DNA from 3 places in the Streptomyces sp. NPDC017936 genome. Region 3 is predicted to be linked to each of the others. Evidence: riboswitches for the same ligand, from Rfam matches in the RefSeq annotation. Region 3 holds a riboswitch; each other region holds the start of a gene.
The links. A riboswitch is a leader RNA that binds a small molecule or an ion and turns the genes downstream of it on or off. The one in region 3 is predicted to bind cobalamin.

Region 1: it holds a riboswitch for cobalamin, as region 3 does, so the genes downstream of both, ACH4F6_RS32820 ((2Fe-2S) ferredoxin domain-containing protein) here and ACH4F6_RS27715 (energy-coupling factor ABC transporter permease) in region 3, are expected to answer to the same signal.
Region 2: it holds a riboswitch for cobalamin, as region 3 does, so the genes downstream of both, ACH4F6_RS10385 (ribonucleoside-diphosphate reductase subunit alpha) here and ACH4F6_RS27715 (energy-coupling factor ABC transporter permease) in region 3, are expected to answer to the same signal.

Annotation. Positions count from the first base shown of each region.
Region 1 covers NZ_JBIRHK010000019.1:145,580-149,782, reverse strand. The annotation lists gene ACH4F6_RS32830 (class I SAM-dependent methyltransferase) at 1-570, opposite strand, end outside; gene ACH4F6_RS32825 (hypothetical protein) at 539-1,153, opposite strand; cobalamin riboswitch at 1,320-1,444, shown strand; gene ACH4F6_RS32820 ((2Fe-2S) ferredoxin domain-containing protein) at 1,506-1,910, shown strand; gene ACH4F6_RS32815 (PepSY-associated TM helix domain-containing protein) at 2,654-4,195, opposite strand.
Region 2 covers NZ_JBIRHK010000004.1:201,368-205,570, forward strand. The annotation lists gene mctP (monocarboxylate uptake permease MctP) at 1-1,446, shown strand, start outside; gene ACH4F6_RS10380 (GNAT family N-acetyltransferase) at 1,550-2,056, shown strand; cobalamin riboswitch at 2,074-2,233, shown strand; gene ACH4F6_RS10385 (ribonucleoside-diphosphate reductase subunit alpha) at 2,357-4,203, shown strand, end outside.
Region 3 covers NZ_JBIRHK010000014.1:192,842-197,044, reverse strand. The annotation lists gene ACH4F6_RS27730 (MarR family transcriptional regulator) at 1-197, opposite strand, end outside; gene ACH4F6_RS27725 (PP2C family protein-serine/threonine phosphatase) at 310-1,473, shown strand; gene ACH4F6_RS27720 (heavy-metal-associated domain-containing protein) at 1,522-1,743, opposite strand; cobalamin riboswitch at 1,922-2,127, shown strand; gene ACH4F6_RS27715 (energy-coupling factor ABC transporter permease) at 2,157-2,858, shown strand; gene ACH4F6_RS27710 (energy-coupling factor ABC transporter substrate-binding protein) at 2,855-3,289, shown strand; gene cbiQ (cobalt ECF transporter T component CbiQ) at 3,296-4,042, shown strand; gene ACH4F6_RS27700 (ATP-binding cassette domain-containing protein) at 4,042-4,203, shown strand, end outside.

The DNA of each region.
Region 1 (4,203 bases), on a different contig from region 3:
CAGGACCCGGTCGCTGCGCAGCCGTGCCCAGTCGTCCAGCACGGTGTCGGTCTGCACCATCAGGTCGTCGCCGCGTCGCACCACCTTGGGCGGGGTGATCCTGCGGGCCAGCAGTTCCTTGCCGGCGAGGTCCAGGACGAGGGTGCCGCCGGGTGCCAGGCAGGTGTACATGGTGCGCAGCACGCGGGCGTTGTCGGCGGGCTCCTCGAAGTATCCGAACGAGGTGAACATGTTGAGGACGACGTCGAACGCGCCCGGTGCCTCGTACTCGCGCGCGTCGGCCCGTACGTAGGTGACGTGGGCATCGGCGTCAGCCGATTTCTTGCGTGCGCGCTCCAGCATGGCTGGACTGAGGTCCACTCCGGTGACGTCGTGACCGAGCCGGGCGAGTGGCACGGTGAACACCCCTGGACCGCAACACAGGTCGAGTACGCGAGAACCCCGGGGAAAGGACAGCAGCGGAGAGCTGTCCAGCAGGTCTTCCGCCTGCTCGTAGCGCTGTTCGGGGAACAGGAAGTCGTGGAACTCGGTCCAGAAGTCATCGTCCTGGAACCCGTCCGTCCGTGTCATGCGGTCTCAGTGCTCCTTCGTCGTCATCGTGTGGGTGGGTGTGTTTCACCCCGCGATCGCGCAGTGCCAGCAGCGCGGGGGGCAGCACCAGGCACTGTGCTGCGGCCAGCAGCCAGAACCAGCCCGTTTGGCTCGCGCGTTCGGTGAGGCCGTACAGCTGTCCGCCCAGCACTCCGCTGGCGCAGGCGCCGAGTCCCGCCGCCAACCGCTGCTGGCCGAAGACCACGGCGTCCGAGCGCGGGCTGCGGCGCAGTGCCTCCAGGTCGTTCTTGAGGAACAGGACGATGTCGCCCAGGGTGATCAGCGCTCCGCCCGCCAGCAGGGCCGGCCGGGTGCCGACCGCCAGGGCGGCCAGCCCGGCCGCCAGGCCCGTGAAGCCGATCGCGAGGGCCGTCGCGTAGGGCATGCGCCGGATCAGGCCGGACGCGAGGGGCTGGACGACGATGACGAGCGTGAAGCAGACCAGGAGGACCAGGCTGTAGAACACGCCGGAGGCCCGTTCGACGGCGTACACCGCCAGGAAGTGCTGGAAGTGGAAGTAGAGGTAGAAGGCGAGCTCGTCCTCGTGGTCGCGTCCGGCCATGACGGTGGCCGAAAACGCCCGGCCGAGCCACCTTCGACGAGTCCGCACGCTCACGAGCCCGAGTGATCCGGTCCTCGGCCGTCGGCCGGGGAAGGCCGGCACGGGCTTCCGAGGGCGGGGGACGGACTTGATGGGATGATGGCCGGCGACAGGGCGACGACGGTCCGAGGAAGCCGGTGCGAATCCGGCGCGGTCCCGCCACTGTGATCGGTGAGCGGATCCCGAACAGGCCACTGCCCCTCGAAGGGTGGGAAGGCCGGGACGAGCTGTGACCCGAGAGCCAGGAGACTCACGTCGTCGCCTCCTTGAAGGACGCCGGGGCGGATCTCCCCGGAGAGAGGGGTGTTTCGGCATGTTCGAGACAACGGACGGTGAGGCGTTCGGCGCCGAGGAGACCGCGGGACCGGCCGGTGGTGTGCCGTGCCGGATCGTCGTGTGCCGGGACTGCTGCTGCGGTACGCCGAAGGTGACCGGCGTCGACCACGCCGCGCAGTCCGCACGTCTGCGCGCGGAGGCACCCGTACGTGTCTCCGCCTGCCTGGACGTGTGCGACCAGGCGAACGTGGTCGTCGTGCAGCCCTCGTCCGCGGGGCGGGCGGCCGGAGCCCGGCCGGTGTGGTTCGGCCTGGTGAACGACCCGGACGCGACGGAGGACATCGTCGCCTGGGTACGGGCGGGCGGCCCCGGCGTCGCTCCCCGGCCTGAGATCCTCGACCTGTACGCCTTCACCCCACCGCGCCGCCGTACGGCTCCCTGAGCGGCGCGGACCGCCACGGCTCGGAACGGCAGCGGGACGAGGCCGCGGGCGGGACGGCGCGGGCCGGGGAAGACGACGATGCCCTTGCCGTCGGGGAAGGGGTGGGCGGCCCGGGTCCAGCCCGGGCGGCGGCAGAAGGCCACCGCCCGGGGCGCCCGGACGGAGGTGAACAGCCTGGGACCCTCGGGGGCGCCCGCGGTGACCGCCTCCAGCAGTTCTCCGGCGAGCCCGCCGCCGTGCGCGCCGGGCCGGACGGCGAGTTCGTCCACCCTGAAGGCGTCGTACAGCCGGTCCTCGGTCCGTCGGGCGACGAGGCCTGCGGCGGCCTGCGGACAGCAGCGGTCCATGGGGAAAGGCAGGAGCGTGGTCCACCCGCCGACGAAGCCGGGCACGCCCCCGCCCTCCACGGCCACCGCGGCGGTGAAACCGGGGGCGCGCGCGTCACGGGGGAGGCGCGCGGCGAACTCGGCGGCCTTCTCCTCGTCCCCGTTCCAGGGCGGTGCGCAGAAGGCGTCGACGTGGACCGAGCGCAGCGCGCCGGCGTGGGCGAGGACGTCCTCGCCGCACGGCACGCGCACGACGGGAGTCGGCGAAAGCGTTCACGGGATCCCTCCTCTTCCCGCCCCCGGGACCTTGCTGCACGCTGCGTGCAGCAAGGTCCCGGGGGTCCTGCACGGGGTACGCCGGCAGTGCCGACCGCGACCGTTGCCACGAGCCGGACCGACAAGGACCCTGCCGTGAGGTCAGGCGCGCACGGCAGCGCGGCCGACCCGCCTGTGGTGGATCAGGCCGAGCAGTGCGTCGAGGGCCAGGAAGGCCAGCAGGGACCAGCCCAGCAAGGGGAACGCCCAACCGACCGCGATGATCAGCGGCGCTGCCACGGCCAGGGCGGGCCAGGGCAGGTGCCGCCACGTGCCGCGGGCGGGCGCGCGGCCCACCGGCGCGCGGCGGTCCCCACGCGTGGGCCGGCGCTGCCACCACATGCGGTAGCCGAGCACGATGCCCGACGTCAGGCCGAGCGCGATGACCGCGAGGACGATCTGGTTGGCCAGGCCGAACAGGGTACCCATGTGGGCGCGCACGCCGAGGGTGCTGAGCTTGGCGAGCACCGGGTGGTCCGCCCAGTCGACTCGCGCGGTGACCTCGCCGGTGTGCGGATCGACGGCCGCCTGGTCCAGGCGGACGGGCCACAGTCCGTCGGTCTGGGCGACCGACCAGGTGCTCTTGTCGTCGGCGGGCGTGCCGATCTCCACCGGACCGTCGAGTCCCGCGGCACGGGCCTTCTCCAGCACCTGGTCCACCGTGAGCCCGGCCGGCAGGCCGCCCGCCGCTGCGGCTTCGTGCCCGCTGGAGTGGTCGTGCCCGGAAGTGCCTTGCGCGCCACCGGAGATGGAGGTGTCCAGTTCGGGCGCGTATGCGCTCAACGAGGTGCGCAGTTCGGTGAAGCGTTCACCGGCGTACGCCGACCAGGTCAGCCCGGTGGCACTGAGGACGAGCAGGCCGGCCGAGATCCACACCCCGGTGACCGCGTGCAGACTGCGGCTGCGGCGCACACCCCGTGCCCCGCGTTCGGGCAGCACCGCGTGGCGCTTCGATCCGCCCGCGTAGGTGCGGCGGCGTCCGAACCACAGCAGAAGACCGCCCAGTACCAGCACCCACAGCCAGCTCGCGGCGAGTTCGGAGTACAGGCGGCCCGTCTCGCCGAGGTGGAGATGGCGGTGCAGGTCGTCCAGCCAGGTGGCCAGGGGGGTCGAACCGGACCACGTGGTCAGGGCGCCGCGCACCTCGCCCGTGTAGGGATCGACGTAGACGGTGCGCTGCTTGTCCTGCTCGGCGAGCTCGGGCACGGACAGCACGACCTTGGTGGTGTGGTCCGGCGCCTCGGGCGGCACGACCGAGGCGACACTGCCCTCGGGATGGGCCTCGCGGGCGGCCGCCACCTGCTCGGTGAGCGGCTTCGCCGTGACACCCACCTTCTCCACCCGCAACTGCTCGCTGTAGACGAGCTGGTCGAGCTGCGGTACGGCGGTGTACGCCAGCCCGGTCAGCGCCGCGACGAGCAGGAACGGGGCGACCAGGACGCCGGCGTAGAAGTGCAGCCGGGTCAGCAGGGGCCACCAGCCGGAACGGGTACGACGGCTTACGGCCCCGCCGTTCTCGGCCGGTGCGGCCCCGGCGGCGATCGCGGTGGACGCGGCCTCGTCGGAGGGAGCGGGTGCCGGCGTCTGGCCCGGGGAGCCGGCGGGTGGGATCCCGTCGGCGGAGGGGTGGGAGTGGGTACTCATGAGCGGGT
Region 2 (4,203 bases), on a different contig from region 3:
CTCTACACGGCCTACACCTTCGTGGCGGTCCCGGCGGCGATCTACGCGGCCGGCGCCGCCGGCTTCTTCGCGGTGCCCTACACGATCCTGGTCTACCCGCTGATCTTCACGTTCCTGCCGCGCCTGTGGTCGGTCTCGCACCGGCACGGGTACGTGACGACCTCGGACTTCGTGCGCGGCCGCTTCGGCTCCAAGGGCCTGTCCCTGGCCGTGGCCGTCACCGGCATCCTCGCGACCATGCCGTACATCGCGCTCCAGCTCGTCGGCATCCAGGCCGTGCTGGACGTGATGGGCGTCGGCGGCGGCGAGGACACCAACTGGTTCGTCAAGGACCTGCCGCTGCTGATCGCCTTCGGCGTGCTGGCCGCGTACACGTACTCGTCGGGCCTGCGCGCCCCCGCGCTGATCGCGTTCGTGAAGGACACGCTGATCTACATCGTCATCGCGGTGGCGATCATCTACATCCCGATCAAGCTGGGCGGGTTCGACGACATCTTCGCCAAGGCGGGTGACGCGTTCGCGCAGGTCAACCCGGCGACGGAGAAGCCGCGCGGGGCGCTGGTGCCGCCCGAGGCGGGCCAGTGGACGTACGCCACGCTGGCGTTGGGCTCCGCGCTGGCGCTCTTCATGTACCCGCACTCGATCACGGCCACGCTGTCCTCGAAGAGCCGTGAGGTGATCCGCCGCAACACCACGATCCTGCCGCTGTACTCCCTCATGCTCGGCCTGCTGGCCCTGCTGGGCTTCATGGCGATCGCGGCCGGGATCAAGGTCACCAACGGGCAGCTGGCGATCCCGCAGCTGTTCGAGGACATGTTCCCGGCCTGGTTCGCGGGCGTGGCCTTCGCGGCGATCGGCATCGGCGCCCTCGTCCCCGCGGCCATCATGTCCATCGCGGCCGCGAACCTCTTCACGCGCAACATCTACAAGGACTTCATCAAGCCGGACGCGACCCCCAAGGAGGAGACCCGCGTCTCCAAGCTGGTCTCGCTGCTGGTGAAGGTGGGCGCGCTGGTCTTCGTCCTGACGATGGACAAGACGGTCGCCATCAACTTCCAGCTCCTCGGCGGCATCTGGATCCTGCAGACCTTCCCGGCCCTGGTCGGCGGCCTGTTCACCCGCTGGTTCCACCGCTGGGCGCTGCTCGCCGGCTGGGCGGTCGGCATGGTCTACGGCACGGTCGCCGCGTACGGCGTCGCCTCCCCGACCCAGAAGCACTTCGGCGGCTCGTCGAAGGAGATCCCCGGCATCGGGGAGATCGGCTACATCGGTCTGACGGCGTTCGTCCTGAACCTGGTGGTGTCGGTCGTCCTGACCTTCGTCCTGAGGGCGGCGAAGGCCCCCGAGGGCGTCGACGAGACCAGGCCGGAGGACTACACGGCGGACGCGGGCGACCCGGGCGTCGAGGTGGAGCTGCCTCCGGCGACCGCGGGCTCCGCCCACTGACCGCCGGCTGAGGGCCTCCTGAGGCGCCCTCAGCCGCACGCCCCGCGACGGGCCGCCGAAAGCAGGTCGATTCGGCGGCCCGTCGTCGTCCACACTCGACGCCATGGACCTGCGGATCCGGGAAGCGGAACCCACCGAGTACGCCGCCCTGGGCGACCTGACCGCCCGCGCCTACCTCGACGACGGCCTCCTCGACTTCGGCGGGGGCGACCCGTACCTGCCCGTGCTGAAGGACGTCGCGGGGCGGGCCGCCGCGGCCGAGGTGCTGGTGGCGGTGCGGGACGGCGCGCTGCTCGGCGGCGTCACCCTCGTCCCCGACGGCGGCCCCGTCGCCGACATCGCCGGCCCCGGGGAGGCCGAGGTCCGCGCCCTGGCCGTCGCGCGGGAGAGCCGCGGACAGGGCGTCGGCGAGGCCCTCGTGCGCGCGTGCGTGGACCGTGCCCGCGCGGCGGAGGGCCGCACCGCCGTCGTCCTGTCGAGCCGGCGCTCCATGCACGCCGCCCACCGCCTCTACGAGCGCCTGGGCTTCGTCCGCACACCCGAGCGGGACTGGAACCCGGTCCCGCACCTGGACGACCTCACGCTCCTCACCTACCGATTGACGCTGTGAAGCCGGTGCGACACAACATCTGGGGGTAGCCCGACGGCCCGACACAAGATGTATGCTCATGCTCGCTGTCGCCGCAGGGGAATCCGGTGCGAATCCGGAACTGTCCCGCAACGGTGTACTCGCGTGTCTCCGCACGCCCGTCCAGTCCGAGGACCTGCCGGCAGCGCACCCGGTCCGTCCGTTCCGGGTGCCTGACGTCCGGGCCTCGTGGAGTGGGCCGGTGGACGCGACGCCGTGCGCGCTCGTGTGCTGCCCCCTGCCCTCCGCCAGGCCCCCCGCCGAGCGAGGGAGAGCCCCCACGTGACCATCGCGCCAGCCGATCCGGCTTCAGCCACCCCGTCCGCGGCGCCGGCCGGGGACGACGGTCCCGGAGCCGCGCTGCTGCGGACCCTGACCGGGCTGACCGCCGACCTCCCCGACGCCGACCCCGGCCGGGTCGCCGCCGCCGCGCTGCGGGGCCGGTCCGCGCGGGCGGACGAGACGGAACTGCGCGAGCTGGCCACGGAGGCGGCCGCCGGCCTGATCTCCGAGGACCCCGCCTACTCGAAGCTGGCCGCCCGGCTGCTGACGATCGGCATCGCCGCCGAGGCCGCCTCCCAGGGCGTCACCTCGTTCACCGAGTCCGTGGCCGCCGGCCACCGCGAGGGCCTCGTCGCCGACCGCACCGCCGCGTTCGTACGGCTGCACGCGGCCCGCCTGGACGCGCTGATCGACCCGGCCGCCGACGACCGCTTCGGCTACTTCGGGCTGCGCACCCTGCACAGCCGCTACCTGCTGCGCCACCCCCTCACCCGCAAGATCGTCGAGACGCCCCAGCACTTCCTGCTGCGGGTGGCGAGCGGCCTCGCCGAGGACGACACGCCCCGCTCCGTGGACGAGGTGGCCGCGCTCTACGGGCTGATGAGCCGGCTCGACTACCTGCCCTCGTCCCCCACGCTCTTCAACTCCGGCACCCGGCACCCCCAGATGTCATCCTGCTACCTCCTGGACTCCCCCAAGGACGAGCTGGACTCCCTGTACGACCGCTACCACCAGGTCGCCCGGCTCTCCAAGCACGCCGGCGGCATCGGGCTGTCGTACTCGCGGATCCGCTCCCGCGGCTCCCTCATCCGCGGCACCAACGGACTCTCCAACGGCATCGTGCCGTTCCTGAAGACCCTCGACGCCTCCGTCGCCGCCGTGAACCAGGGCGGGCGGCGCAAGGGCGCGGCCGCGGTCTACCTGGAGACCTGGCACTCGGACATCGAGGAGTTCCTGGAGCTGCGCGACAACACGGGTGAGGACGCCCGCCGTACGCACAACCTGAACCTGGCGCACTGGGTCCCGGACGAGTTCATGCGCCGGGTGAACGCCGACGAGCAGTGGTCGCTGTTCTCCCCCTCGGACGTGCCCGAGCTGGTCGACCTGTGGGGCGAGGAGTTCGACGCCGCGTACCGCGGGGCGGAGGCGGCGGGCCTCGCGAGGAAGACCATCGCGGCCCGCGACCTGTACGGCCGGATGATGCGCACCCTCGCGCAGACCGGCAACGGCTGGATGACCTTCAAGGACGCCGCCAACCGCACCGCCAACCAGACGGCCGAGCCGGGCCAGGTCATCCACTCCTCCAACCTCTGCACGGAGATCCTGGAGGTCACGAACGACGGCGAGACGGCGGTCTGCAACCTGGGGTCGGTGAACCTCGGCGCGTTCGTCGACACGGAGGCCGGGGACGTCGACTGGGAGCGGCTGGACGCCACGGTCCGCACGGCCGTCACCTTCCTGGACCGGGTCGTCGACATCAACTTCTACCCGACCGAGCAGGCGGGCCGGTCGAACGCCAAGTGGCGTCCGGTGGGCCTGGGCGCGATGGGCCTGCAGGACGTCTTCTTCAAGCTGCGGCTGCCCTTCGACTCCCCGCGGGCCCGCACGCTCTCGACGCGCATCGCCGAGCGGATCATGCTCGCCGCGTACGAGGCCTCCGCCGGCCTCGCCGAGCGCAACGGGCCGCTGCCGGCCTGGGACAGGACCCGCACCGCCCGCGGCGTGCTGCACCCGGACCACTACGGCGTCGAGTTCGCCTGGCCCGAGCGCTGGGCCGCGCTGCGCGAGCGCATCGCCGCGACGGGCCTGCGCAACTCGCTGCTCCTGGCCATCGCGCCGACCGCCAC
Region 3 (4,203 bases):
GAGGCGAGGGAGTCGGCGAGGGTGCGCATGTTGATGTCCTCGTGGTGCTCGAGGATCAACAGCACGCGCAGCTGCGACGCGGACGCGGGCGCGGTCGACGCCCTGCCCCACAGCACTTCCAGCAGCTCCGCCGCCGTCGCGGTCACCCGGGCGACCTCGTCGGGCTCCGGGCGGTGACGGAAGGCAGTCACGGTCAGCCTCTCGCAGGCACTGGGACGACCGCCAGCGTACTAGGGCTCGTCCGGTGAGGCGGGCCGCGAAAAGCAGAAGAGCACATGATCCGTACATTTCGACGAGAGGACCGGTGCAGTGACGACCGTGGACGGATGGACGACCGCCGAGCGCGCCCTGCGGACGGCGGCGCCCCACGAGTTGCTCGACACGGTCCGCGGCGTGCTGGCCGAACAGTACGGCGCGGACCGTGTCGAGCTGTTCCTGGCCGACTACGGCCTGACGGTGCTGCAACCGGTGTCCACGTCGCCGCACGCCCCGGAACCGGTACCGGCCCACGGCAGCCCGGCGGGCCGGGCCTTCGGCGCGCAGGAACCGTTCGTGGAGCCCGCCGGCGAGGGACGGGTGCGCGCCCATCTGCCCGTCACCGTGCGCGGCGACCGGCTCGGCGTGCTGTCGGTGACCCTGCCCGAGCAGGGGGAGGCCGTCCTGGCCGAGGTGGCCGGGATCGCGCAGGTGCTGGCGCACGAGCTGGTCCTGACCGAGCGGGACACCGACCTGTACCTCCGGGCGAGACGCAGAGACCGGCTCACCCTGGCCGCGGAGATGCAGTGGCAGCTGCTCCCGGGCCGCTCGCGCAGCTGCCCCGAGTTCGATCTGGGCGCCCAGCTGGAGCCCGCCTACGACGTCTTCGGCGACTCCTACGACTGGTCGGTGACGGCCGACCACCTGACGCTGTACGTCACCGACGGCATGGGCGAGGGCACGGAGGCGTCCCTGCTGACCGGCCTGGCCGTCACCGCGCTGCGCAACGCGCGGCGGGCCGGCCTTCCCCTCGCCGACCAGGCGGCCCTGGCCGACCAGGCCGTCCACGCCCAGCACCGGGGCCGCCGCCACCTGCCGGCCCTGCTGCTCGAGGTCGAACTGGCCACCGGGCACGCCCGGGTGGTGGACGCCGGCTCCCCCCGGATGCTGCGCCTGCGGAACGGCATCGTGGAACACGTGCGCCTCGACCCCCAGTTGCCGCTGGGCATGTTCGAGGAGACGGACTACGCGGCCCAGGAGTTCCGCCTCGAGCCCGGCGACCGGCTCCTCTTCGTCAGCGACGGCGTCCACGCGGCCGTCTCGCCCGCCGGGGAGGCCTACGGCGAGGCCGTCCTGGCCCGCGCGGTCCTGTCCACCCGCCTGCTGCCCGCGGCCGAGGTCCCGCACGCCGTCCTGCGGGAGCTGACGCGTCACCGCGGCCGGCGCGTCCCGGACGACGACGCCCTGGTGCTGTGCCTGGACTGGCGCGGCCGCTGACCCGGACGCGCGTTCCCGGCAGGGCGCCGGCGCGGAGCCGCCGGCGGCTCAGGCCGCGGCGCGCACGGCTTCGACGGCCAGGTGGCCGGCCTCGTCGATCGCCGCCCGCACGGCGTCGCCGTCGACCCTCCCGCCGCGCACCGTCACCCGCCCCGCCCGCACGTCGACGTCCACCTCGGTGACGCCGGCCACCTCCACCCCCTTCTCGGCGACGCCGGCCGCGCGGCGGCCGCAGCTCATGGCGGACACGGTGCAGACCGGCTCGGTCACGGCGGGTGCTCCTGCCGTCGGGTTCACCGGTGCCTGCGCCCCGGGGTCCCGGGGCCCGCGGCACCAGGTACGGCACGGATCCCCGCCGTGTTCAGCAAGCGCGTACCACGTCGGCGGAACGCACCCGTGCGCCGGGGTGTGAGCCCTCGTCCGCCGTCCGCGCGCCCCCGTCGCGGCTTGTCACTGCCCCTGTCCTGGCACTACTGTCACCACGCCTTGGTGAACGGGAAATCCGGTGTGATGCCGGTGCGGCCCTCGCCACTGTGATCGGGAAGTCCGGCTCCGGCCCTCACGGGCAGCCACTGGGTCCTCGGACCCGGGAAGGCGGAGCACGGGCGGTGGTACCCGTCAGCCAGGAGACCGGCCAAGGCGCGTCAACCATCCACGAGGTGCTGGAGAGGGTCTGCTGAGCCATGCACATAGCCGAGGGTTTCCTTCCTCCGGCGCACGCGGTCGCCTGGGGCGTCGCGTCGGCGCCGTTCGTCGTCCACGGAGTCCGCGCCCTGAACCGTGAAGTGCGCGAGCATCCCGAGAGCACCCTGCTCCTCGGCGCCTCCGGGGCCTTCACCTTCGTCCTGTCCGCTCTCAAACTGCCGTCGGTGACCGGGAGCTGCTCGCACCCCACCGGCACCGGGCTGGGCGCCATCCTGTTCCGGCCGCCGATCATGGCGGTGCTCGGCACCATCACGCTGCTCTTCCAGGCGCTGCTGCTCGCCCACGGCGGCCTGACCACCCTGGGCGCCAACGTGTTCTCCATGGCGATCGTCGGTCCGTGGGCCGGTTACGGGACGTACCGGCTGCTGCGGCGGTACGACGTGCCGCTGATGGTCACCGTGTTCGCCGGCGCGTTCGTCGCCGACCTGTCCACCTACTGCGTCACCAGCGTGCAGCTGGCGCTCGCGTTCCCCGACCCGAGCAGCGGCTTCCTGGGCGCGCTCGGCAAGTTCGGCTCCATCTTCGCCGTCACGCAGATCCCGCTGGCGGTGAGCGAGGGCCTCCTCACGGTGCTGGTCATGCGGCTCCTGGCGCAGTCCAGCAAGGGCGAACTGACCCGCCTCGGCGTACTGGTGACGAAGCGGCAGGAACCGGCCGACACGGAGGCGGTGGCCCGGTGAACCGGAACACGAAGATCAACATCCTGCTGCTGGCCGTGGTGGTCGCGCTCGCCGTGCTGCCGCTCGCCCTCGGCCTCGGCGACCACAAGGAGGAGCCGTTCGCGGGCTCCGACGGCGAGGCGGAGACGGCGATCACCGAGATCGAGCCGGACTACGAGCCGTGGTTCTCGCCCCTGTACGAGCCGCCGTCCGGGGAGATCGAGTCGGCGCTGTTCTCCCTCCAGGCGGCCCTCGGAGCGGGCGTCCTCGCCTACTACTTCGGCCTGCGCCGGGGGCGGCGCCAGGGCGAACTGCGGGCCGCCGCACGGCTGGCGGAGACCCGGGACACCGCGGAGGGGACCACCGCGCCCACGACTGCGCGAAGCCCCGGGGGCGCCGGGGGGCCGGAGAGCGGATCCGACGCCGGGGCGTCCGCGCCGGGACGGGTCTGAGCGGTCGTGCTGCCGATCGACGCGGCGGCGCACAGCAGCCGCTGGCGCCGCCGCCACCCCGTGGACAAGGCCGTGCTCGGGTTCGGCCTCACCGTGCTCGCGATCTCCCTGCCGCCCTGGCCGGGCGCGGTCCTGGTGCTGGTGACGGCGCTGGTCCTGCTGCTCGGCCCGGCGGGTGTGCCGGCCCGCCGGCTGTGGCGCGCCTACCGGGTGCCGCTGGGGTTCTGCGCGACCGGCGCGGTCACCCTGCTCGTCCAGGTGGGCGGACCCGGCGGGTTCGTGAGCCTGGCCGACGGCGGGGCCGTGCGCGCCGGGGAGCTGATGCTGCGCACCTCGGCCGCCTCCCTCGGCGTGCTGCTGTTCGCGTTCACCACCCCCATGTCCGACCTGCTGCCCCGCCTGGTGAAGGCCGGTGTGCCCGCACCGGTCGTCGACGTCGCCCTGGTGACGTACCGCATGAGCTTCCTGCTGCTGGACTCCGTGCGCCGGATCCGGGAGGCCCAGGCGGCCCGGCTCGGGCACACCTCCCGGGCCGCCGAGTGGCGTTCCCTGGCCGGGCTCGGCGCCACCGCCTTCGTGCGGGCCTTCGACCGGGCGGCGCGGCTCCAGGCCGGTCTCGCCGGACGCGGCTACGACGGCACCCTGCGCGTCCTGGTGCCCGAGGCCCGTGTCTCCGTCCGTTTCACGGCGGCCGGCGCCGGGCTCCTGGCGGCCCTGGCCGCCCTCACGTTCGTACTGGAAAGGTCCCTGTGATGAGCGAGCTGGTCGCCCTGCGGGGCGTCTCCTTCGCGTACGAGGACGGCCCGGCCGTGCTCGACGGCCTCGACTTCGTCGTCCGCGAAGGCCGCGCGCTCGCCCTCCTCGGCCGCAACGGCACCGGCAAGACGACCCTGATGCGGCTGCTCAGCGGCGGA